DNA from 2 places in the Acidovorax sp. LjRoot117 genome. Region 1 is predicted to be linked to the other one. Evidence: predicted binding sites of a transcription regulator. Region 1 holds the regulator's gene; the other holds the start of a gene.
The links. Region 1 encodes FliA, which starts transcription of late flagellar genes. Its sites were predicted from a motif close to CTAAAGTTTNNNNNNNNNNNGCCGNTA; they were not measured.
Positions count from the first base shown of each region.

Region 1 (11,803 bases):
GGGCTCCACCGGCGTGGGCAAGACCACCACCACCGCCAAGCTCGCGGCCATGTGCGCCCGCATCCACGGCCCCGGCAGCGTCGGCCTGATCACGCTGGACACCTACCGCGTGGGCGCCCACGAACAGCTGCGCACCTACGGCCGCATGCTGGGCATCGTGGCCCACCTGGCCCACGACCGCGCCGCGCTGCAGGACCTGCTGGGCCTGCTGTCGGGCAAGAAGATGGTGCTCATCGACACCACCGGCGTCGCCCCGCGCGACCCGCGCAAGCGCGACATGCTCGACGTGCTGGACCTGCCGCACGTCAACCGCCTGCTGGTGCTCAACGCCGGCTGCCATGGCGACACGCTGGACGACGTGCTCACCGCCTTCAAGACCGACGGCTCGCAGCAGGCCATCCTGTCCAAGGTGGACGAAGCCGTCAAACTCGGCCCCGCGATCGACGCGCTCATCCGCCACCAGATGGTGCTGCGCGGCGTGACCAACGGCCAGCGCGTGCCCGAGGACTGGGAGCGCGCCGATGCCCACAAGCTCATCAACACCTCGATGCGCGCACCGGTGAAGTCGGCGTTCGACCCCAAGGCCAGCGACCTGAACTTCTTCTTCTCGCACTCGCCAGACGGCATCAACGAGCGAGGGCTGGTCGATGCTTGATATCGGATTCCACCAGGGCGCAAGCCTGCACAGCTTCACGCCGCAGTCCGAACTGCGCGTGGTGGCGGTCGCCAGCCAGGACAACGCCGGCACGGGCCTCGAAGCCCTGTGGCAGGTCTGCGCCATCCTGCAGCGCCTGGGCCACCAGGTCGTGGTGCTGGACGGCACCGCGCACGAGACCGACGACAGCCCCGGCTTGCTGCACCTGCTGCAACAGGCGCCGTGGAACGACGGCGCGCACCTGAACATGGGCGCCGCGGCCTCGTCGCTGGCCGTGATACCGGCCGCCAAGGGCCTGCAGCTCGCGGCCCGCCGCGCCCAGGCCAACGAGACCGCGCCGCTGCACGGCCTGCTGCCGTACTTCAGGACGTATGGCCTGATGGTGCTGCACGCGCCCGCGTCCACGCTCGGCCCATTGCTCACGCACACGGCGACCATTCCGCTCGTCGTGATGGGCAACGATGCCGCGGGCGTGCTCAAGAGCTACAAGAGCCTCAAGCAGATTGCGGTGCACACCGGCCTGCCCTGCATGGTGGCCGGCCTGCTGCACGGCAACACCGCCGCCGAGCGCAGAAAGACCCAGGGCGCCCTGCAGACCCTGCAGGAGTGCGCCGAACAGCACCTGTGCGGCCCCGTGCGCACCACGACCATCGCCACGCAAAGCCCGCAGGACCTGCAGCGCCTGGCCTTGCAACTGCTGGAAAATGCGGGCACTATCAGTGAATCGATGACCGCGCTCCCGCACCACAATCCGACAGGCATGCCTGCGCATTTCTTTGCTCGGAGCCACTGATCAGATGTACACCGCCAAAGGCCAGCTCGATCGTGACGCGATGATCCGCCAGCATGTTCCGCTGGTTCGCAGGATCGCGCACCACATGATCGCCAAGCTGCCCCCCAATGTGGAGCTGGACGACCTGATCCAGGTCGGCATGATGGGCCTGGCGGAGGCGCTGTCGCGCTACGAGGTGGCGCAGGGCGTGCAGTTCGAGACCTTTGCCACCCAGCGCATCCGCGGCGCCATGCTCGACGAGCTGCGCGAGGGCGACTGGATGAGCCGCAGCTCGCGCAAGAGCCAGAAAGACATCGAGCACGCGGTGCACCGCCTGGAGCAAAAGCTCGGCCGCAGCCCGCTCGAATCCGAGATCGCCGACGAAATGGGCATGGAACTGCCCGAGTACCAGACCCTGCTGGGCAAGGTCCGGGGCACCCAGCTGGTGTACCTGGAGGACATGACCCACAACGAGGACGACGACGGTTTCCTCGACCGCCACGTGGCGGACGGCGACGCCGACCCCATGGAGATGCTGCGCGACCAGCGGCTCAAGGTGTCCCTGGTCAACGCCATCAAGAGCCTGCCCGAGCGCGAGCAGCACATCATGGGCATGTACTACGAGCACGACATGAATCTCAAGGAGATCGCGGCCGTGCTGGGCGTGACCGAGTCACGGGTGTGCCAGCTGCACAGCCAGTCCATCGCCCGGCTGCGGGCGAAGATGAGGGCGCACTAGCCGCTCCCCCCTGAGCGGCTGCGCCGCTTCCCCCCTGAGGGGGACGCTACCCCTGGACTGGCGGAGCCAGATCCACGGTGGCACTGGTATTTGGGCTGCGACCGCATCTACGGGCATTGCGCAACGCCGAACTCCCACGTACTGGACACCGGTTTGCTATCGATAAAATAGCTGCTGGCGCTCGGCTGGCGTTGGATTCAGCCGAATTTTCCGTTCAAACGCAGGCGCAGCAAGCGCGGGCAGCTATCTTGTTTGAGTTACGGCTCGACTCAACCCGCGGATTTGTAGATGCGTGCCACGCCAGCCTTGCCGGGCTGGGCGGCGCGGCCGTCGCCGTAGGTGGCGGGGGTGCCGGCCTGGGGGATCATGCTGGCGACCTGGCGGTCGGCGTTGGCGGACAGGCGCGCGAGGCCGTCGCGGTGGTTGGCCAGCCTGTCGCTGATGGCGTCCACCCGTTTTTTCAATTGTGCAGGCAGGGGCAGGCCGCGCTGCGCGGACTGCTCCAGCGCATAGGTGAACTGCGCCGCTGCGTCCCGCAGGGCGATGCTGTGCTTTTCCAGGGTTTGGGGATCTGCCGCCAGGAGCGCGGCGGAGACTTTTTCGATCAGCTGTTCAACAGCCGAGAGGGATTCTTCCAGCGACATGGCGCATTGTGCGATGAACCGTGCTGGTATGCCAAGTGATGTTCAGTGCGCTCGTTGAACCCCGGCGTTCGTGGTGGGGTTCAACCGCGCGAGCGGGACAGGATCTCCTGGGCGTTGGAGAGCATCTTGTCGGCAATGGCTTCGGCATCCACCGAGAACGTGCCTTTTTCGATCGCCGTGCGCACGGCCTTCACCTTGCTGGCATCGAAATCGGCCGTGGTGCGGGCCGTCTGGTCGAGGGCACGGGCCGCGGTCGACACCGTGACAGGCACGCCGACGGCCGACGCCGTCAGTGCGTCTTTCGTGGCTCCTTCCGCAGCGGTTGCCGGCGGCTTGGCTTGCTTGGCAAGCCCTGTCTGCGGCAACCCGCCCGGGAGTTCCGGTTTTTGACCAATCTTCATCGCTCTCTCCACCACCCCGTTCGATGTGGGGCACAGTAGCAATGTTTTCGACCCATTTGGCGGGGACTTTAGCGATTTATCGCGGTCCGGTCATCAAAGAGTGACATCGATTGTCCCGTTTTCGCTCACGGTGCCACTGACTATTCGGCCATTGTCCATGCGGATACGGACAATCTGCCCCACCGACCCCGCCGACATCGCCTGGCCCGCGGACGTGACCGCATAACCCGGCCCCTGGGCCACCACCTTCACCTGGGCGCCTGCGCGAAACAGGTTGGGGGCACGCACCATGCTCTGGCGCAGCGCCTGCCCGGGCACCAGCTGGCGCGCCGCAATCTGCCCCACCCACAGGTCCGGGTTGGCCATGACCGGGGCGGTCTCCGCCGCCCAGTCCACTTCCGCCTCGGTCGCGTCGGCAGCGGTCAGGACGGCGCCCGGCGCCACGGCGCTGGTCAGCACCCACGCGGGACCGAAGGCCTTGACTGTAACCGGAAGATACACGTTCCAGGCCGTCTGGCCTTCCACGCACCGCAGCCCCAGGCGCGTGCGCCCCCACAGGCGCGAGCCCACCGGCAGATAGGGCTCGACCCGCGCACAGGGCGCCAGCCGCAGCCGGGAATCCAGCGAGCCCACGCTCACTTCCATGCGCAGCGGCAAGCCGGCGGGCTGGTTGCGCGTGAGGGCATCGTCCAGCCAGCGCTGGGTCAGCGGCCCCAGGTCCGCCGCAGGATCTGCCGCCGCCTGGGCGCGGGCCGAGCCCACGGAGCACAGCGCCGCGCCCAGCAGCACCGCAGCGGCCACGGCGCCCCGCAGGGCGGAGCGCGCAGGCCGTGCCGGCACCGGGTGCAGGGCGGCGAATGAAAGGGAGGGGAAGCGGGGGGACGGTGTCGATGGCATGGGGGCCTCCTGGGCATCGCGGGGGGTCTTCGCGAGTCTTCACGGGTCTTCCCGCAGAAGGCGGCAAAGACTATTTCACGACTGGAACTATAGGCAGGCCCGGCCGGTGCAAAACCCGAAACTGCGCGCCCATTTCCGCGTTCTTCGCGCTTTAGAAAAAGCCCACGCTCTCCACAATCGAGCCACGCCGGAAAACCCCCTGGACCGGCGTCTTTGCACTCCAGGGCCCGAGGCAAACATGCTCGACAAGATGACCAACCGGCTGGACTTCCACGGCAACGCACTGATCCTGCGTTCCGAGCGCCAGCGTGCCATCGCCAGCAACATTGCGAATTCGGACACCCCCGGCTACGTGGCGCGCGACTTCAAGTTCAGCGAAGCGCTGAAAGAAGCCACGGGCGAGAGCAGCACGGGCACCGGCTCGGGCTTCACCACCCGGCTCACCGCGGGTTCCGTGGGTACCGCCGGCACCACCGACGCGCGCCACATGCCCCTGCCCACCAGCCGCATGAGCGGCGAGCTGGGCGCCAAAGGCACGCTGGGCTATGCGGTGCAGACCCAGCCCGCGCTGGACAACAACACGGTCGACCTGGACCGCGAACGCGCCAACTTCGTCGACAACGCCGTGCGCTACGAAGCCACGCTGCGGTTCATCAACGGCAACGCCAAAACCATGCTCAGCGCCATCCAGGGCCAATAAGCAGACGCCCCCCCCGCACCGAGCGCAGAAAGCGAGTCACCCCATGTCCATGTTCTCCATCTTCAATGTGTCGGGCAGCGCCGTCAGTGCGCAGTCGCAGCGGCTCAACGTGGTGGCCAGCAACCTGGCCAACGTCGATGCGGTGGCCGGCCCCGACGGCAAGGCCTACAAGGCCCGCCAGGTGATGTTCCAGACCGAGCCCATGGGCGCGGACAGCTCGGCCGGCGTGCGCGTGACGGGCATCAACGAAAGCAACACCCCTGGCCGCAAGGTGCACGACCCGAGCCACCCGTCCGCCGACGAGCAGGGCTACGTCACGCACTCGAACGTCAACGCCGTGGAGGAGATGGTCAACATGATCTCCGCCTCCCGCTCCTACCAGAACAACGTCGAGGTCATGAACACGGCCAAGTCGCTGCTCCTCAAGACCCTGCAGATGGGCCAGTAACCCTAGGACGCCACCATGATCCTCAACTCCACCACCAGCGCACCCACGGTCACCGACGCGACCGGCGGCACCAAGGCGAACGCCGCCACCGACCCGGCGGCCGCGCAGGACCGGTTCCTCAAGCTGCTCGTCGCGCAGCTGAACAACCAGGACCCGATGAACCCGCTGGACAACGCCCAGATGACGTCGCAGATCGCGCAGATCAACACCGTCACCGGCATCCAGCAGCTCAACCAGACCATGCAGAGCATGTCCGAGCAGTTCAACTCGCTGCAGGTCATGCAGGGCACCACGCTCATCGGCCGCAACGTGATGACCGAGGGCTCGACCATCGCCGTGGCCGACAAGGTCGGCAAGGGCGGCTTCGAGCTGCCCTCGGCCGCCACGAACGTGAAGATCGAGGTCACCACCGCCGGTGGCCAGGTGGTGGACACGATCGACCTGGGCGCCAAGGGCGCAGGCCGCCACACCTTCGAGTGGGACGCCAGCAAGTACACCGGCGCAACCGACGCGCTGCAGTTCCGCGTCAGCGCCGTCAATGGCTCGGCCAAGCTGTCGAGCACGCCGCTGGCGCTGTCCAAGGTCACGGCTGCGGGCGCCGAGGACGGCCAGCTCATGCTGACCCTGGCCAACGGCAAGTCCATCAGCTACAGCCAGATCAAGGCCCTGGTGTAACGCCGGCCCGTCCCCCCTCTTTTTCTTCGCGTCCATAGGAGAACACCATGAGTTTCCAGCAAGGCCTGTCGGGCTTGAACGCCGCCAGCAAAAACCTCGATGTCATCGGGCACAACATCGCCAACTCCAACACCGTGGGCTTCAAGGCCTCGCGGGCCGAGTTCGCCGAGATGGTCGCGTCGGCGATCGGCTCGGCCGGTGGCACCAACGCCGGCATCGGTGTGGAAGTCGCCGCGGTGTCGCAACAGTTCACGCAGGGCAACCTCACGATCACCGGCAACAGCCTCGATGTAGCCATCAACGGCAACGGCTTCTTCACGCTGACCATGCCCGATGGCACGCCTGCCTACACCCGCTCCGGCAACTTCAAGCTGGACAAGGAAGGCAACATGATCACCAACGACAACGCCAAGGTGATGGGCTACCCGGTGGACCCGACCACGGGCCTGCGGTCGGGCACCGACCCGATCCCGATGGTCTTCCCCACGGCCGAGCCGATCCCGGCCAAGCAGACCACCAAGATCACCGCCGCGTTCAACCTGCCGGCCACCGCCACCGACGCTGCCGGCGACCCGGCCGCCACGCCGCCCGTTCCGGCCACGCCGCGCGCCACCTACGGCACGTCGATCAACGTGTTCGACAGCCAGGGCGTGCCCAAGCCGGTCAACCTGTACTTCCAGAAGACCGCGACCGACAACACCTGGGACGTGTACGACGCGCTCGACGACCCCACGGCCGTGCCGCCGGTGGTGGCCACGCCGATCGGCCAGATCACGTTCGACAACAACGGCGCCATCACCGGCCCTGCCGCCACGCCGCCCGCCACCGGCTTCTCGCTGCCGCTGACCGTCAACCCCACGCCACCGAACCCCAACAACCTCCCCACCTTCACCGTGGACGTGGGCCTCGACAAGGTGTCCCAGAGCGGCAACAAGTTCGCGGTGTCCAACCTCAGCCAGGACGGCTACACCACGGGCGAGCTCACCGGCATCAATATCGAGAACAACGGGATGATCATGACCCGTTACTCCAACGGCGTGACCCGTGCCGAAGGCCAGGTCGCCCTGTCGAGCTTCCGCAACACGCAGGGCCTGGCCTCGGTGGGCGGCAACAACTGGGTGGCCACGTTCGAATCCGGCCAGCCGGTGGCGGGCACCGCGACCGACGGCAACTTCGGCTCGCTGCGCTCGGGGGCCCTGGAAGACTCCAACGTCGACCTGACCGCAGAGCTCGTGAACATGATGACCGCGCAGCGGGCCTACCAGGCCAACGCACAGACGATCAAGACGCAAGACCAGGTGATGTCCACCCTGGTGAATTTGCGCTGATCGACCTGATCGACCTGATCACCCGCCACTGACCCTGCACTGGACTTCGGAAAGCACCTATGGACCGCATCATCTACACCTCGATGACAGGCGCCAACGCGGCCGCCCACCGGCAGGCCGTGCTGTCCAACAACCTGGCCAACGCGTCCACGCAGGGTTTTCGCGCGGAGATGTCCACCTTCCGCTCGGTGCCCATGCAGGGCGACGGCTCCAAGACCCGCGTCTTCGCGCTCGAAGCCACCTCGGGCTACGTGAACACCCCCGGCCCGGTGCAGCGCACGGGCCGCAACCTCGATGCCATGGCCGCCGGCAACGCCTGGTTCGCGGTGCAGGGTCTGGACGGCACCGAGGCCTACACCCGCGCGGGCAGCTTCGAAGTCTCGGCCACGGGCCAGCTGCTCACGCCCACCGGGCTGCCCGTGCTGTCCGACGGCGGCGCGCCCATCGACGTGCCACCCGGGGCCGATGTCTCGCTGGGCAGCGACGGCACCATCACCGCCAAGATCGCAGGCCAGGCCGCGCAGAACATCGGCCGCCTGAAGCTGGCCACGCCCACGGAGGAAGACCCGCTCAAGCGCGGCGACGACGGGCTGTTTCGCGCCGCGTCGGGCGACCCCCTGCCCAACGACGCCAATGCCCGCATGCTGTCCGGCGCGCTCGAAGGCTCCAACGTGAACCCGGTGGAGAGCATGGTCGGAATGATTGCCGCATCGCGCCAGTTCGAGCAGCAGATGCGCCTCTTGCAGACCGCCGAGGCCAACGACAAGACCGCCAGCCAGTTGCTGAGCATGAACGGCTGAAGCGGCTCTGACCGCCGCCACGCCATAAGGAAGCACCATGATCAACTCCCTCTGGATCGCCAAGACCGGCATGTCTGCCCAGCAGACCCAGCTCGACGTCATCTCGCACAACCTGGCCAACGTCTCCACCACCGGCTACAAGCGCAACAACGCGGTGTTCGAAGACCTGATCTACCAGAACCTGCGCCAGGTGGGCGCCGCCACCACCGAGCAGAACCAGCTGCCCACCGGCCTGCACCTGGGCCTGGGCGTGCGCACGGTGGCCACCAGCCGCAACTTCGTGCAGGGCAGCCTGCAGGAGTCGAAGAACAACCTGGACGTGGCCATCAACGGCAACGGCTTCTTCGAAGTGACCATGCCCGACGGCACCATCGGCTACACCCGCGACGGCTCGTTCCAGGTCGATGCGCAGGGCCGCATGGTCACCTCCAGCGGCCTGCCCGTGGCCAACGGCATCACCGTGCCCGCCAACGCCACCAGCATCACCATCAGCGCCGACGGCGTGGTGTCCGCCACCGTGCAGGGCAACACCCAGCCCCAGCCCCTGGGCAACCTGGCGATGGCCGCATTCATCAACCCGGCAGGCCTGGAGCCCATCGGCCAGAACCTGTTCAAGGAATCCGCCGCCTCGGGCCAGCCCCAGCAGGGCACGCCCGGCACCAACGGCCTGGGCATCCTGAAGCAGGGCTTTCTGGAAGCCTCCAACGTGAACGTGGTGGAAGAACTGGTGACCATGATCCAGACCCAGCGCGCCTACGAAATGAATTCCAAGGCCATCCAGACCTCCGACCAGATGCTGGCCAAGCTCGCACAGCTGTGACGATGAAGATGAAGATGACGACAGGAGCCTTTGCCATGCTGCAGTTCAACCGCCTTCTCGCCCTGCCCGCCGCCCTCGGTGCGCTGGTGCTCACCGGCTGCGCCACCATGTCGCCGCCCCCGCCTGTGGACATCCTGCCCACCACGCCGCCGCCCATCGCCGCAGTGCAGCGCACACCAGCGCCGGTGACCGGCAGCCTGTTCCACAACGCCAGCTACCGGCCTGCGTTCGAAGACCGCCGCGCGCGCCTGGTGGGCGACAACGTGACGATCATGATCGTGGAGAACGTGACGGCCAGCCAGAAGTCGTCGTCCACGGTGGACCGCACCTCCGAAGCCAAGGCCGGCATCACCAACCTGCCCTTCGTGAAGAAGTCGCTCAGCGACGTGACCACGCTGGGCGCGGGCTCGGAGAACACCTTCTCCGGAAAGGGCGGCACGGAAAGCGCCAACACCTTCACCGGCTCGATCACCGCCACCGTGGTGGACGTGCTGCCCAACGGCCACCTGGTCGTGACGGGCGAAAAGCAGATCGGCGTGAACCAGAACGTGGATGTGCTGCGCTTCTCCGGCACCATCGATCCGCGCGCCCTGCAGCCCGGCAGCATCGTGAACTCGACCCAGGTGGCCAACGTGCGCGTCGAGTCGCGCGGCCGCGGGGCGCAGAACGAAGCCCAGGCCATGGGGTGGATGAACCGGATCTTCAATACCATCACGCCGTTCTAGAGTTTCACCCCCTGAGGCGCTGCGCGCCTTCCCCCTCTCTCTACGCGCTGCGCGCTCCGGGAGGGGGACGCCGCCAGCGCGGCGGGGCGGCCCTTGCGCGGCGGCCCTCGCCTGGGGCGCGCCAGTTTTTACGAGCGTTGTTTCTGGACGCGCCCGGGCTCCAATACCGGGGGCATGGAGACTTCGTACGTCTGGGCGCTGTAGCGCTCCCACTCCATCATTGCTACACAATTCATAGCTACTGGCGCTTATCCATCAAGCGGCAGAGGCTATTTTTATTCATATCCACCTCCCTCGTGCGGCACCGGCGCCTGCCTGGATTTCCGCGCGCCGCTGGCCGTTCCCCACCCATCCGGGAACGCACGCAATAAGCCGGTGAACCTGCTTCTTTTTGGGTTTTAGTTCCTGGCGGGGCCGACCACAATCGATGCCATGAAAGCCTTGTCCCATTCCCTCCTGCCACGCTCTGCGCGCGCGCTGTGGCTGCTGCTGGCCTTTGTGGCTGCTGGTGTGGCGCTGCCCGCCCATGCGCTGCGCATCAAGGAAGTGGCCGCGGTGCAAGGCGTGCGCAGCAACCAGTTGACGGGCTACGGCCTGATCGTGGGCCTGGACGGCACCGGCGACCAGACCACGCAGATGCCCTACACCACGCAGGCGATGTCGAACTACCTGCAGCAGATGGGCATCAGTCTGCCGCCCGGCTCGGCCAATCAACTGCAGCTCAAGAACGTGGCGGCGGTGATCGTCACGGCGCAGCTGCCCGCGTTTGCGCAGCCCGGGCAGATGATCGACATCAACGTGTCTTCCATGGGCAACGCCAAGTCGCTCAAGGGCGGCACGCTGATCGTCACGCCCCTGCGCGGTGCCGACGGCGAGATCTACGCGCTGGCCCAGGGCAACGTGGTCGTCGGTGGCGCAGGCGCCTCCGCCGGCGGCAGCAAGGTCCAGATCAACCACCTGAGCGCCGGCCGCGTGCCGCAGGGCGCGCAGGTCGAGCGGGCGGTGCCCACGCCGCTGAACGAGGGTGCCACCATCAACCTGGGGCTCAACGCCTCCGACTTCCAGGTGGCCCGCCGCGTGGCGCAGGCCATCAACACCAAGCTGGGCAACGGCCTGGCCACGGCGCTGGACGGCCGCACGGTGCAGGTGCGCGCCCCCATCGACCCGGGCGCCCGCGTCGGCTTCATCGCCGACCTCGAAGAGCTGCAGCTCGAAGCCATGACACCGGCCGCCAAGGTGGTCATCAATGCCCGCACCGGCTCCGTGGTGCTCAACCAGGCGGTCACCCTGGGCCCCTGCGCCATCGCGCACGGCAACCTGTCGATCACCATCAGCTCCACGCCCGTCATCAGCCAGCCCAACCCGCTCTCGCAAGGGCAGACCGTGGTGGCGCAGCAAAGCGACATCCGCATCAACCAGGAGCCGGGCAACATCATCCAGATGCCCCCGTCGCCCCAGTTGGCAGACGTGGTCAAGGCGCTGAACACGCTGGGCGCCACGCCCGGCGACCTGCTGGCCATCCTGCAGGCCATCAAGGCCGCCGGCGCCCTGAACGCCGAACTGGAAGTCATATGACCCCCCCTGAGCCGCTTCGCGTCTTCCCCCCAGGGGGACACCGCCAGCAGCCTGGCAAAGCCAGTTCTGCGGCGGTCGCTGGCCTGGGCCGTGCCTGTGCGACGCGCAACGGGCAAGAGACACCGCGCCAAGGAGCTTGACCATGGCCATGACCCTGCCCTCCTCCGGTAGCACCACCAGCACGTCGAACGCGCTGGCGGTGGACATCCGCTCGCTGAACTCGCTCAAATACGACGCGGGCACGGCCAACAACGCGCAGACCACGCGCGAGGTGGCCAAGCAGTTCGAATCGCTGTTCATGCGCGAGCTGATCAAGAGCATGCGCGACGCGACGATGAAGTCCGGCCTGATGGAAGGCGAGCAGGCCAACCTCGGCCAGGACATGCTGGACCAGCAGCTGTCGGTGAACATGGCCGGCATGCAGGGCGGCCTGTCCGAAGCCATCGCGCGCCAGCTGTCGCGCCAGATGGGCGGGGCCGACACCACCTTCTCCGTGCCGTCCACGCTGAGCCTGCAGCGCTCCCTGCCCGGCGCGGGCGCGGCTTCGGGCAGCGCGCCCGCAGAGGCCACCATGCAGGCGCCCAAGGGCCGCGAAGGCTTCGTGCAGCACCTCTCGGGCACGGC
Region 1 is NZ_CAXUPO020000014.1:91,378-103,180, reverse strand. It holds gene flhF (flagellar biosynthesis protein FlhF) at 1-655, shown strand, start outside; gene ACSQ3D_RS24595 (hypothetical protein) at 648-1,448, shown strand; gene ACSQ3D_RS24590 (RNA polymerase sigma factor FliA) at 1,453-2,166, shown strand; gene ACSQ3D_RS24585 (hypothetical protein) at 2,436-2,810, opposite strand; gene flgM (flagellar biosynthesis anti-sigma factor FlgM) at 2,891-3,211, opposite strand; gene flgA (flagellar basal body P-ring formation chaperone FlgA) at 3,305-4,108, opposite strand; gene flgB (flagellar basal body rod protein FlgB) at 4,347-4,808, shown strand; gene flgC (flagellar basal body rod protein FlgC) at 4,852-5,256, shown strand; gene ACSQ3D_RS24560 (flagellar hook assembly protein FlgD) at 5,272-5,931, shown strand; gene flgE (flagellar hook protein FlgE) at 5,979-7,259, shown strand; gene flgF (flagellar basal-body rod protein FlgF) at 7,319-8,059, shown strand; gene flgG (flagellar basal-body rod protein FlgG) at 8,097-8,879, shown strand; gene ACSQ3D_RS24540 (flagellar basal body L-ring protein FlgH) at 8,888-9,604, shown strand; gene ACSQ3D_RS24535 (flagellar basal body P-ring protein FlgI) at 10,037-11,179, shown strand; gene flgJ (flagellar assembly peptidoglycan hydrolase FlgJ) at 11,322-11,803, shown strand, end outside.

Region 2 (11,803 bases), on a different contig from region 1:
GCCCGTCGAACTGCTCGATGCCTGCATCGAACGCATCGAGGCGATCAACCCGCACGTGAACGCCATCACCGCCACCTGCTACGAACGTGCCCGCACCGAGGCCCAGGCCGCCGAGCAGGCGGTGCTGCGCGGCGAGCCGCTGGGCCTGCTGCACGGCCTGCCGCTGGGTGTGAAGGACCTGGAGGCCACGGCCGGGCTGCTGACCACCTACGGTTCGGAGATCTACCGCAGCAACATCCCGGCCGAAGACAACGTGCTGGTGGCCCGGCTGCGCGCGGCGGGCGCCATCGTCACCGGCAAGACCAACATCCCGGAAATGGGTGCTGGCGCCAATTCGCGCAATACGGTGTGGGGCGCCACGGGCAACCCGTTCAACCCCAACCTGAACGCGGGCGGCTCCTCGGGCGGCTCGGCCGCGGCGCTGGCCTGCGACATGCTGCCCGTGTGCACAGGGTCGGACACGGGTGGATCGCTGCGCATTCCGGCCGCCAAATGCGGCGTGGTGGGTTTTCGGCCATCGCCCGGCGTGGTGCCCAGCTCGCGCAAGCTGCTGGCCTTCACGCCCATCTCTGTGGTGGGGCCCATGGGCCGCACGGTCGAAGAGGCCTGCCTGCAGCTGGCCGCCACAGCCGGGCTGTCGGCCGGCGACCCGCTGACCTACCCGCTCGACCCGATGAGCTTTCTGCTGCCTGAAGGCGTGGACCTGGGCGGCTTGCGCGTGGCGTACACCGAAGACTTCGGCGCCTGCGCCGTGGACGACGGCATTCGCGCCGTGTTCCGCCGCAAGGTGCAGGCCATGAAGCACCTGTTTGGCAACTGCGACGCCATCGATGTGGACCTGGGCGACGTGCACCGCTGCTTCGACGTGCTGCGTGCCGAGGCTTTCGTGGCCAGCACGCGCGAGGCGTACGAGCGCGACCCCGCCAGCCTGGGGCCCAACACCCGCGCCAACTACGAACTGGGCGCCACCATGACGCTGCTCGACAGCGCCTGGGCCCAGGCCGAGCAGACGCGCATCCTGGCGCGGTTCCAGAAGCTGTACGAGCACTACGATGTGATTCTGGCGCCGACCACGCCGGTGTCGCCGTTTGCGTGGACACAGCTGTACGCGAGCCACATCAATGGCGAGCCGCAGGCCAACTACTACCGCTGGCTGGCGCTGACGTACGTCACCACGCTCACCACCCACCCCGCGCTCAGCCTGCCGTGCGGGCTGGACGATGCGGGCATGCCGTTCGGCTTGCAGATCGTCGGGCGTTTCAGGGCCGACCGGCACACGCTGGGCGTGGGGCATGCGCTGGAGCAGGCGTTCAAGGGCATCCCCGGGCTGGCGCGGCCGCGCCCGGACCTGGCCAAGCTGCAGGGCACGCGGGCCGAGCCTGCACTGACCTCCATCGTCACCGGTGCACCCGACCCGAGGGACGCCCGCAGCCTGCCGCGCGAAGACCGGGTGGCGTCACAGGCCGCGGTGTCGGCGGTGTGACCAGCGCCAGTGCACCACCATGAAGGCAACGAAGGACAGGCCATGGACTCTGTGACATACGACCATGTGGTGATCGGTGCGGGCATTGCCGGTGCCTCCGTGGCCTGGCAACTGGCGGCCGCGGCCACCGGTGCAGGCGATGCGGACGCGGCCACCCGCGTGCTGCTGCTGGAGCGCGAATCGCAGCCCGGCTACCACACCACCGGGCGGTCGGCCGCGCTGTACATGGCGACGTACGGCACGCCCAACATCCAGGCGCTGACCCGCGCGAGCCGCGGGTTCTACGACGCGCCGCCGCCCGAGTTTGGCGACACGCCCATCCTGTCGCCACGGGGTGTGGTGTACGTCGCGGGGCCCGGGCAGCTCGACTTGCTGCAGCAGGCTTACGACGACGCCCGCGCAGCGTCGCCCAATGTGGAGTGGGTGGACCACGCGGCGTTGATGGAGCTGCTGCCGTGCCTGAAGCCCGACGCCGTGGCGGCGGGCATGAGCGAGCCCGAAGCAGCCGACATCGATGTGCACGCCCTGCACCAGGGCTACCTGCGCGGCCTGCGCCAGCGCGGCGGGCAGGTGCTGACGGGCGCCGAAGTCACGGCCCTGGCCTGGGCGGGGGAGACATGGCACATCACCCTGGCCGATGGCCGCACGCTGCAGGCCCGCACCCTCGTGAATGCCGCCGGGGCCTGGGCCGACGTGGTGGCCGCTCTGGCGGGCGTGCCGCCCATCGGCCTGGAGCCGCGCCGCCGCACGGCTTTCACCATTGCCGTGCCGGAGGGCATGGACGCCAGCCGCTGGCCTGCGGTGATCGGTATCGACGAGAGTTTTTACTTCAAGCCCGACGCCGGCCAACTGCTGGGCTCGCCCGCCAATGCCGACCCCACGCACCCGCACGACGTGGTGCCCGAAGAGCTGGACGTGGCCACCGGCATCTATCACATCGAGGAAATGACGCGGTTCCAGATTCGCCGCCCGTCGCACACCTGGGCGGGCTTGCGCTCGTTCGTGCCGGACGGCGACATGGTGATCGGCTGGGACAACCACGTGCCGCGCTTCTTCTGGCTGGCAGGGCAGGGCGGCTATGGCATCCAGAGCGCGGCGGGCGCATCGCTGCTGGCGTGCCAGCTGCTGCGCGGCGAGCCGCTGGGCGATGAATTGGTGCGTGAGGGGGTGGTGCCGGAAGCGCTGTCGCCGGCGCGGTTGCGGTAGCGAAGGACCGGGCGCCGGGCGCGTTTGGCGCTAGCTCAGGCAGCGGGCGCCCCGGGCTGTGCACAGCGCCCTACCGGCCGCATTGCGCCGAAAACCCGCAGCGGCCGACTGCTGCCAGCGCTCAGGCGAAGGTATTGACCTGGGTGCCCAGCGTGCCCGACGTGGCCAGCGCCGGCTGGGGCATGGACTGCTGCATGGCGTCCAGCAGGGTGGTGGCGGACACGGCCTGTATGTCCAGCGCTTTCTTCAGCACCACCATGTTCAGGGCGTCGGACGTTTTGGCACTGGCCAGCGATGTGGCGGTGCTGACGATGCTGTTGGCGAGTGCGACGTCCATGGCGGTTCCTTGGGTTAATGGTTCCGTATCGGCAGGTCAGGCCGAGACTTGAGGCCTGTTACCTTGTGTGACACCCTGGCCCCGCAGCTTGGAGCTGATAACAAAACTCAGCGAAGCGGTTCTTGCCAGGCGCTGCGTCGCAGGCACTGAGAGTTTTGTGAGCCCCTCTCAGTCGAGCGCAGGCACGCCCAGCCCGGCGCATGTGGCCAGGTCGGACGCCGATCCGTCCGGCAACTGGCGCGCCACATCCCGCAGCGCCGTGCGCAGGCCTTCCTCCAGCGTGGGGTGATAGAACGGCATCCCCAGCAGGCACTGCACGGTGAGCTCCCGATGGATGGCGAGTGCCAGCAGGTGGGCCAGGTGCTCGCCGTCGGGTGCGCACAGCTCGGCACCCAGCAGGCGGCCCGTGGTCTTGTCGGCGTGGACGAGCAACCGCCCGTGGTTGTACAGGGCAGCCCGGGCGCGGCCCTGGTCGGCAAAGCCCACGGTGCCCGTCACGGTGCAGGCCGGGTCGAGGTCGTCCAGGCGCTGGCCCACAGTGGCAATGTTGGGGTCGCAGAACACGATGGCCAGCGGGGTGCGGCGCTGGAACCGCGTGGGCGTGTCGGCCATGGCGTTCATGCCGGCGATGTGGCCTTCGTCCGCGGCCTCGTGCAGCAGCGGAACCTGCGTGTTGGCGTCGCCGGGCATGAACACCCGCAGGTTGCCGACCTGCAGCGTTTTCGGGTCCACCTGCGGCAGGCCGCGCTTGTCCAGCGGCACCCCCAGGGTCTCCAGCCCCAGGTGTTCGATGTTGGGTGTGCGGCCCATGGCGGCGATCACCTGGTCCACCACCACCCGGTTCGGTCCGCTGGAGACCTCGATGCCACCGGCCACTTCGCGCAGCTCGGCGGGTTCGCCGGTGTGCAGCACCATGTCTTTCTTGAGCAGCGCGGCCAGTTCTTCGTTGAGGCCGGGGTCGCTCAGCCCCGCCAGCGTGTCGCCGGTGCTGAATGCGGCCACCTGCAGGCCCAGCCGCGCCAGCGCCTGCGACAGCTCCACGCCGATGGCGCCCATGCCGACCACGGCGATCCGCGGGCCCAATGAGGCTTGTTCGAACAGCGTGTCGGTGGTCAGCATGCGGTCGCCGAAGGCGAGCCATTCCTCGGGCACCTTGGGGCGCGATCCGGTGGCGATGACGATGCTGTTGGCCTGGTAGACCTTGCCGTCGATGTCCACCGTGCCGGGCCCCAGCAGTGTGGCGCGGCCCGAGATGCTGGCGTGGCCCAGGTTGTCGGTGGCTTTCATCACGCCGGCCACGAAGTCGTCGCGCAGGGCGCGCACACGCTGCAATACGGCGGGGATGTCGGCACTCAGCGCATCGCCACCGCGTATCCCGAATTCTTCGAACGCATGGCGGCGGTGGAAGGCATTGGCGGCTTCGATGAGGGTCTTGGACGGCATGCACCCCACGCGGGCACACGTGGTGCCCCAGGGGCCGTCATTGACGATGAGGAAGCGGCTGGTGCGCTTGCGCACCTCGCGCAGGGCAGCCAGGCCGGCGGTGCCGGCGCCGATGATGATGGTGTCGAGCGGTTCGCTCATGGGGTGGGCTCCTAGGCAAACCTTGGTGCGAGGAGTGTGCGGCAGGCCCCGGCCGGTGCGGTGTAGGCGCACAGGCATTTCTGGCTCTCAGGGTTCGGTCCAGCCGACGCGGCCCTGACCGATGTCGTTGACGCGCCGCACGAAGCCGGCTGCCTGCGTCTCGGGCAGGCGCAGCTGCAGGGTGACCAGGGAGCCGTGTCCGACCTCGCCCAGCTCGGCCCCGGCGGCCTCAATCTCGCGGCGCAGAAGCCCTTCGAGCGAGTAGGGCACCTGGCACTGCAGCGTGGCCATGCGCTGCAGCGTCACCTTGGGCGCGGTGAGCAGGGCTTGCGCCACCGCGTCGGTGTAGGCGCGCACCAGGCCACCCGCGCCCAGCTTCACGCCACCGAAGTAGCGCACCACGGTGGCGAGCACGCCTTCCAGGTCCTGGTGGCGCAGCACGTCGAGCATGGGGCGCCCGGCGGTGCCGCCCGGCTCGCCGTCATCCACCGCCGCAGACTGCCCGCCCGCCAGCAGCGCCCAGCAGATGTGCGCCGCGCCGGGGTGCTGCTGCCACAACGCGTCGACCGCCGCCTGCGCGCTGGCCCGGTCGGGCATTGGCTGCACGCAGCCGATGAAGCGGCTTTTCTTGATGGTGATATCGCTGTGCGCGGGCGCAGCCAGTGTGTAGGGCATGGGGCGGTGAGTTTACGGCGCGTCACGCTACCGGCCGTGCGCCGGCCGATGCGCCCTGTGCGCATGGGCTGAGCGTGCGGCATCGGCAGGGTGTGGGGCGAATGCCACAGGCGCGCGCCTGTTTTTCAGCGCTGTTCACATGGCGTCTCAGAGTGTGCGTTTGGTCACACTCGCAGATGGCATCTGTTCCTACACTGGATTTTTGTGGCTGCGGTCTAAGCTCGCGCTACGTTTTTTGAAGCGTGTTGAAGACCTTCTTCGCTTCATGTTCAGTTCATCGATCTCTCTGCGTTGCTTGCGATAAGCGGTGGTGTCGGCCAGGTTGCCGGCACTCGGCCTAGCGAAGGCACAAAGGAACCGCCATGTTCGCCATTCCTCTCATCGCGCCTTTGCACGAAACCCTGACCAGCCACGTGTTCGGCAGGTTCATGTCCCGCTCTGCAGCAACCGCCGCGGGCGCAGAGGCCGCCGTGCCGCCGCTGGCAATGAGCGATGCCGCGGTGGACGACGCGGTGCCGGACCTGGCGCAGCGTGTGCGCGAAACGGGCGAGTGGTAGGCAGGCCTGCCTTTTGCGGCTGCAGCCTTTTTGGCGCGCTGCGGGGCGTTCAGCCGCCCACCAGCTGGCGTGACATGACCACGCTGGTGTAGTTGGTCAAGGGCCGCCAGTCGCACTCCCCCACCACCCGATAGCCCCAAGACTCGTACATCGCAATCAGCGTGGATGCGGGCTGGGCGGTATCCAAACCCATGACCTGGGCGCCCGCCTGCCGTGCAAACGCAGTGGCATGTGCATGCAGCTGGCCGCCGTACCCCCGACCCTTGGCATCGGGCGAGATGCAGAACTGGCAGAAGGTCCACACGCCGGGCTCCCGGTACAGGGCCACCGGGGAGGCAGGCTGGGGTGGCCGCAGCGTGATGGTCCCGACGTATTCATCGCCCTCCAGCATCACGAGCCCGGTCCCGGATGCGAATCGCTTGGCCGTGTCCTCCACCGACTGGTGGGTTCCCCAGTACCGCAGGCCCCGCGCCGCATGGGGCGCGTAGGCAGTGTGGATGAGGTGGGTCAGCCGCTGCAGGTCATCGCCGGCGCTGACGGGTCGGATCAAGGTGGTGGGGCTGGCGGTCGTCATGGGGGCGATGGCAAGGCAGTGGGACGCCATGATGGCATGCGTGCGCGGCCATCGCCACGCCGGCCGTGCGCCGCCAAAGCCCGGATGGCACTGCTGTCCACCGGCTAGAAGCGTCAGAACGCTTCACCGGTTCAGAGTTTGAGTTCCCAGTGCTCTCCCACCAGTTGCTGCCCAAACCCTTCGTACGGCTCCGACTGGGCCAACTGGAAGCCGCGTTTGGCATAGATGCCACGCGCCGCAGCCAGGCAGCTGTTGGTCCACAGCACCATTTTCTTGTAGCCCTTGGCGCGGGCAAAGGCGATGCATTCGTCGGTCAGGCGCGCGCCCAGGCCCAGCCCCCGGGCCTTGGGCGACAGGATCAGCATGCGCAGCTGCGCCACGGTGGGGGACTTGCGCACCACGAACACGGCACCCACGCGCTCGCCGTCAAGCTCCGCGATCCAGCAGCGCTCCCACTGTGGCTGGAATTTCGTCACGAACTGCGCGGCGATGTCGGCCACCAGGGCCTCGAAGCGGGCGTCCCAGCCGTACTCGCGCCAGTAGGTCTCGCCATGCTGCTGCACCACCCAGCCCATGTCGCCCGGTACAGGGTCGCGCAGCACGGCTACCTTGGCGGGGCCTTGCGGTGTGGATGCCGGGGCGAGCAATGCCTCGATGCGCTGCATGGCGTCCACCACCTCCTGGCGCCGGGCCGGGGGCAGGGGGGCGAGCAGGGCGGCGGCTTCGTCGCGCGAGCGCTGCTGCAGCGGCTCGAACGCCGCGCGCCCGGCGGCGGTCAGGGTCAGCACGCTCTGGCGCGCGTCCCGGGTGCTGGCGCTGCGGCTGATCCAGCCCGTGGCTTCGAAGCGGCGCAGGATGCGGCTCAGGTAGCCGCCGTCCAGGCCCAGGTCGCGCGCCAGCTCGCTGGCCACCGGCATGTCGCGGTGGGCCAGTTCATAGAGCACGCGCACGTCGGTCAATGACAGGTCGCTGCCCAGGTACGGGTCGAGCACGCCCACGCAGCGGGTGAAGAAACGGTTGAACCGGCGCACGGCCTTCACAGCCTCCGGCGCGACAGGAGGCGCGTTCGGTGGGTCGATGGTCGAGCTGCTGGCGTTGGAAGTATGGGTCTCCATGATTGCCTTTGTCATGTAATTAATTGACAAAAGCAAGTATATGCCGAGCCTTCATCAAGCCTGCCATTACGAGGGGGAAGTGTTTGTGGGGCGACAAAAAGTGCCCACTCACGTAAAATCGCGGGTTACCCACCACAGCCGCGCCCCACGAGGGCCCATCCGCACATGGGCCGGCCGCGCTCCCCATCCGAATGAACGCCCCCGTCGACGTCTCCTTTTTTGCGCGTGCCGCAAAGCCATTGACCAGCTACCGCCCGTACTGGGCCAAGCGCTTTGGCACGGCCCCGTTCTTGCCGATGAGCCGCGCCGAGATGGACAAGCTGGGCTGGGACAGCTGCGACATCATCCTCGTCACCGGCGACGCGTATGTCGACCACCCGAGCTTCGGCATGTCCGTCATCGGCCGCACGCTGGAGGCCCAGGGCTTTCGCGTGGGCATCATCGCCCAGCCTGATTGGCAGAGCGCCGAGCCCTTCAAGGTGCTGGGCAAGCCCAACCTGTTCTGGGGCGTGACCGCGGGCAACATGGATTCCATGATCAACCGGTACACCGCCGACCGGAAGATCCGCAGCGACGACGCCTACACCCCCGGCGACATCGGCGGCAAGCGCCCCGACCGCGCCGCCATCGTCTACAGCCAGCGCTGCCGCGAGGCCTACAAGGACGTGCCCATCATCCTGGGCGGCATCGAGGGCAGCCTGCGCCGTATCGCCCACTACGACTACTGGAGCGACAAGGTGCGCCGCTCCATCGTGGTGGACGCCAAGTGCGACCTGCTGCTGTACGGCAACGCCGAGCGTGCCCTGGTCGAGGTGGCGCACCGCATCGCGGCGCGCGAGCCGGTCGAGAAGATCACCGACGTGCGCGGCACCGCCTTCGTGCGCCGGCCCGACGACGAGAGCGGCAAGGGCTGGTTCGAGATCGACTCCACCAGCGTGGACGAACCCGGCCGCGTGGAGGCGCACGTCAACCCCTACATGACGACGAGCGAGCAGGCCGCCGCGCAGGGCAGCACCTGCAGCAAGGATGATGCTCCTGATTCGATAGCTGCTAGCGCAGGCGCAGCAAGCGGTAGCGGCCAAAACAGCCCCAACCCTGCGATCCAGCCCATCCAGTTCGTCGCCAACCCGGCACTCAAGGCCAAGCTCAAGGTGCCGCCGCGCGACAAGAGCGTGATCCGCCTGCCCAGCTACGAGCAGGTCAAGAGCGACCCGGTGCTGTACGCCCACGCCAACCGCGTGCTGCACCTGGAGACCAACCCCGGCAACGCCCGCGCGCTGGTGCAGGCCCACGGCGAGGGCGTGACCGCCCGCGACGTCTGGATCAACCCGCCGCCCATTCCGCTGACCACGGCCGAGATGGACTATGTGTTCGACCTGCACTACGCGCGCGGCCCGCACCCGAGCTACGCCGACGAGAACGGCAGCCACGACCACGGCACCAAGATCCCCGCGTGGGAGATGATCCGCTTCAGCGTGAACATCATGCGCGGCTGCTTTGGCGGCTGCACCTTCTGCTCCATCACCGAGCACGAAGGCCGCATCATCCAGAGCCGCTCCGAGGATTCCATCATCCAGGAGATAGAGGACATCCGCGACAAGGTGAGCGGCTTCACCGGCACCATCAGCGACCTGGGCGGCCCCACGGCCAACATGTACCGCCTGGGCTGCAAGAGCCCCGAGATCGAGGCCGCCTGCCGCAAGCCCAGCTGCGTGTACCCCGGCATCTGCTCCAACCTGGGCACCAACCACGACCCGCTGATCAAGATCTACCGCCGCGGCCGTGCCTTGAAGGGCATCAAGAAGATCCTGATCGGCTCGGGCCTGCGCTACGACCTGGCGGTGAAGAGCCCCGAATACGTGAAGGAGCTGGTGCAGCACCACGTGGGCGGCTACCTCAAGATCGCGCCCGAGCACACCGAGCAGGGCCCGCTCACCAAGATGATGAAGCCGGGCATCGGCAGCTATGACAAGTTCAAGCAGATGTTCGAGAAGTTCAGCGAAGAGGCGGGCAAGAAGCAGTTCTTGATCCCGTACTTCATCGCCGCGCACCCGGGCACCAGCGACGAGGACATGATGAACCTCGCCATCTGGCTCAAGAAGAACGGTTTCCGTGCCGACCAGGTGCAGACCTTCTACCCGAGCCCTATGGCCACGGCCACGGCCATGTACCACAGCAACAAGAACCCGCTGCGCAAGATCACGCGCGACAGCGAGGCGGTGGACATCGTGCGCGGCGACAAGCGCCGCCGCCTGCACAAGGCCTTTTTGCGCTACCACGACCCGAACAACTGGCCCCTGCTGCGCGATGCGCTCAAGGCCATGGGCCGGGCCGATTTGATCGGCAATGGCAAGCACCACCTGATCCCGACCTTCCAGCCGCTGACCGATGGCGGCTACCAGAGTGCCCGCCGCAAGAATTCGACCCCCACCGGCGCCAAGGCTGCCGTGGTGCCCGCATCGCGCAGCGTGCAGCAGCCCACCAAGGGCCGCATCCTGACGCAGCACACGGGCTTGCCGCCGCGCGTGACGGGCTCTGGCACGGCGCCCGCAGGCCGGCCTGCGGCCGCAGGCGCAGGCAAGGGCAGCGGCAAGCCATTCAAGAAAGCTCGTTAGGCGGCTGCTTTGTGCCCGGTGTGCCCGGTGTGCCCGGTGTGCCCGGTGTGCCCTGAAGCTGCAGCAGTTGCGCCAGCGGCACGGGCCTTGCCACCGCATACCCCTGCGCGTAGTCCACGCCGATGAGCCGCAATGCGTCCACGATGGCGTCAGACTCCGCGAACTCGGCAATGGTCTGCTTGCCCATCACATGGCCGATGCGGTGCACCATCTCCACCATGGCCTGGCTGGTCGGGTCGTGCAGCAGGTCTTTCACGAAGGCGCCGTCGATCTTGAGATAGTGCACGGGCAGGTGCTTGAGGTAGGTGAAGGAAGACATCCCGGCGCCGAAGTCGTCCAGCGCAAACCGGCAGCCCAGTTGCTGCAGTTCCTTCATCAGGCGCACCGCGTTGGGCAGGTGCGATATCGCGCTGGTCTCGGTGATCTCGAAGCACAGCAGCGCAGGCTCCACCCCCGATTCGGTGAGGGCCGTGCGGATGTACTTGAGCAGGCTGTCGTCCCCCAGGCTGGTGCCCGAGAGGTTGATGGCGCAGGCGTGCACTGCCATCGCGCCCGGCGTGCGCTGGTGCTGTGCCAATGCCTTGAGCGTGTTGTGGATCACCCAGCGGTCGATGGAGGGCATCATTCCGTAGTGTTCGGCTGCGGGGATGAAGGCGCCGGGCGCCACCAGCGCGCCCTCTTCATCGCACAGGCGCAGCAGCACCTCCATGTGCAGTCCTTCGTCGCCGGGCGTGTGCAGTGCGCGGATGGCCTGGGCGTGCAGCTGGAACCGGTCGTGCTCCAGCGCCAGGCGCAGGCGCCGCACCCAGTCCATGTCGCCTTCGCGCCGGGTCATCTCGATGTCTTCGGGCTGGTAGATGAACACCCGGTTGCGCCCGCCTTCCTTGGCGCGGTAGCAGGCCATGTCGGCGACGCGCATGGCCTCCTGGATGGAGTTCAGGGCCGGGATGAGCTGCACCATGCCGATGGACAGGCCGGTGGTCAGCTGCTGGCCTTCCCAGTCCAGCCGCAGGTCCTGCCCGGCCTGGCGCAGCTGTTCGGCAATGCGCGCCGAGGGCCCCGCGGGACAGTCCGTGAGCAGGATGCCGAACTCGTCGCCGCCCAGCCGGGCCAGCGTGTCGCCTTCGCGCAGATGGGCTTGCAGCATGCGGCAGACCTCGCGCAGCATCTCGTCGCCGGCCTGGTGGCCGCAGGTGTCGTTGATGAGTTTGAACTGGTCCAGGTCCAGGTAGAGCAGGCACCCTTCGCGGCCCGGCTGCCGCGGGCGGCGCAGCAGGGCGTCGAGCCGCAGCTCGAACTCGCGCCGGTTGACGAGGCCCGTGAGTGCGTCGTGGCTGGCCTGCCAGGAGAGCTGCTCGACATAGTGCTGCTCACGCGTGACGTCGTGCAGCACCAGCACTGCACCCGTCACCGTGCCGTGGTGGCGCAGGGCCGAGCCCATGAGCTTGACGGGCACGGCGGTCTGGTCGGGCCGCACGATGGTGCGGTGGGAGGGTGCGTGCACCGGGCCCGCCGAAACGCTGCCGCTGTGGCCGCCCGCACCGGCCTGCAGGATGTCGGTCACCAGCGCTGCGGCGCTGGGTACCTGGCCGCCGTCACCGTCGAACTTCAGGATGTCCGCGAGCGGCTGCCCTGTTGACGGCGCTGCAGCGTGGTC
Region 2 is NZ_CAXUPO020000002.1:727,486-739,288, forward strand. It holds gene ACSQ3D_RS08645 (amidase) at 1-1,483, shown strand, start outside; gene ACSQ3D_RS08650 (NAD(P)/FAD-dependent oxidoreductase) at 1,526-2,689, shown strand; gene ACSQ3D_RS08655 (YjfB family protein) at 2,811-3,026, opposite strand; gene ACSQ3D_RS08660 (dihydrolipoyl dehydrogenase) at 3,195-4,610, opposite strand; gene ACSQ3D_RS08665 (IMPACT family protein) at 4,698-5,285, opposite strand; gene ACSQ3D_RS08670 (hypothetical protein) at 5,648-5,842, shown strand; gene ACSQ3D_RS08675 (GNAT family N-acetyltransferase) at 5,892-6,416, opposite strand; gene ACSQ3D_RS08680 (bifunctional helix-turn-helix transcriptional regulator/GNAT family N-acetyltransferase) at 6,548-7,531, opposite strand; gene ACSQ3D_RS08685 (YgiQ family radical SAM protein) at 7,723-10,146, shown strand; gene ACSQ3D_RS08690 (EAL domain-containing protein) at 10,130-11,803, opposite strand, start outside.
Region 2: a site for FliA is predicted at 3,053-3,079, ahead of ACSQ3D_RS08655 (YjfB family protein). Genes of this name have one in related genera too.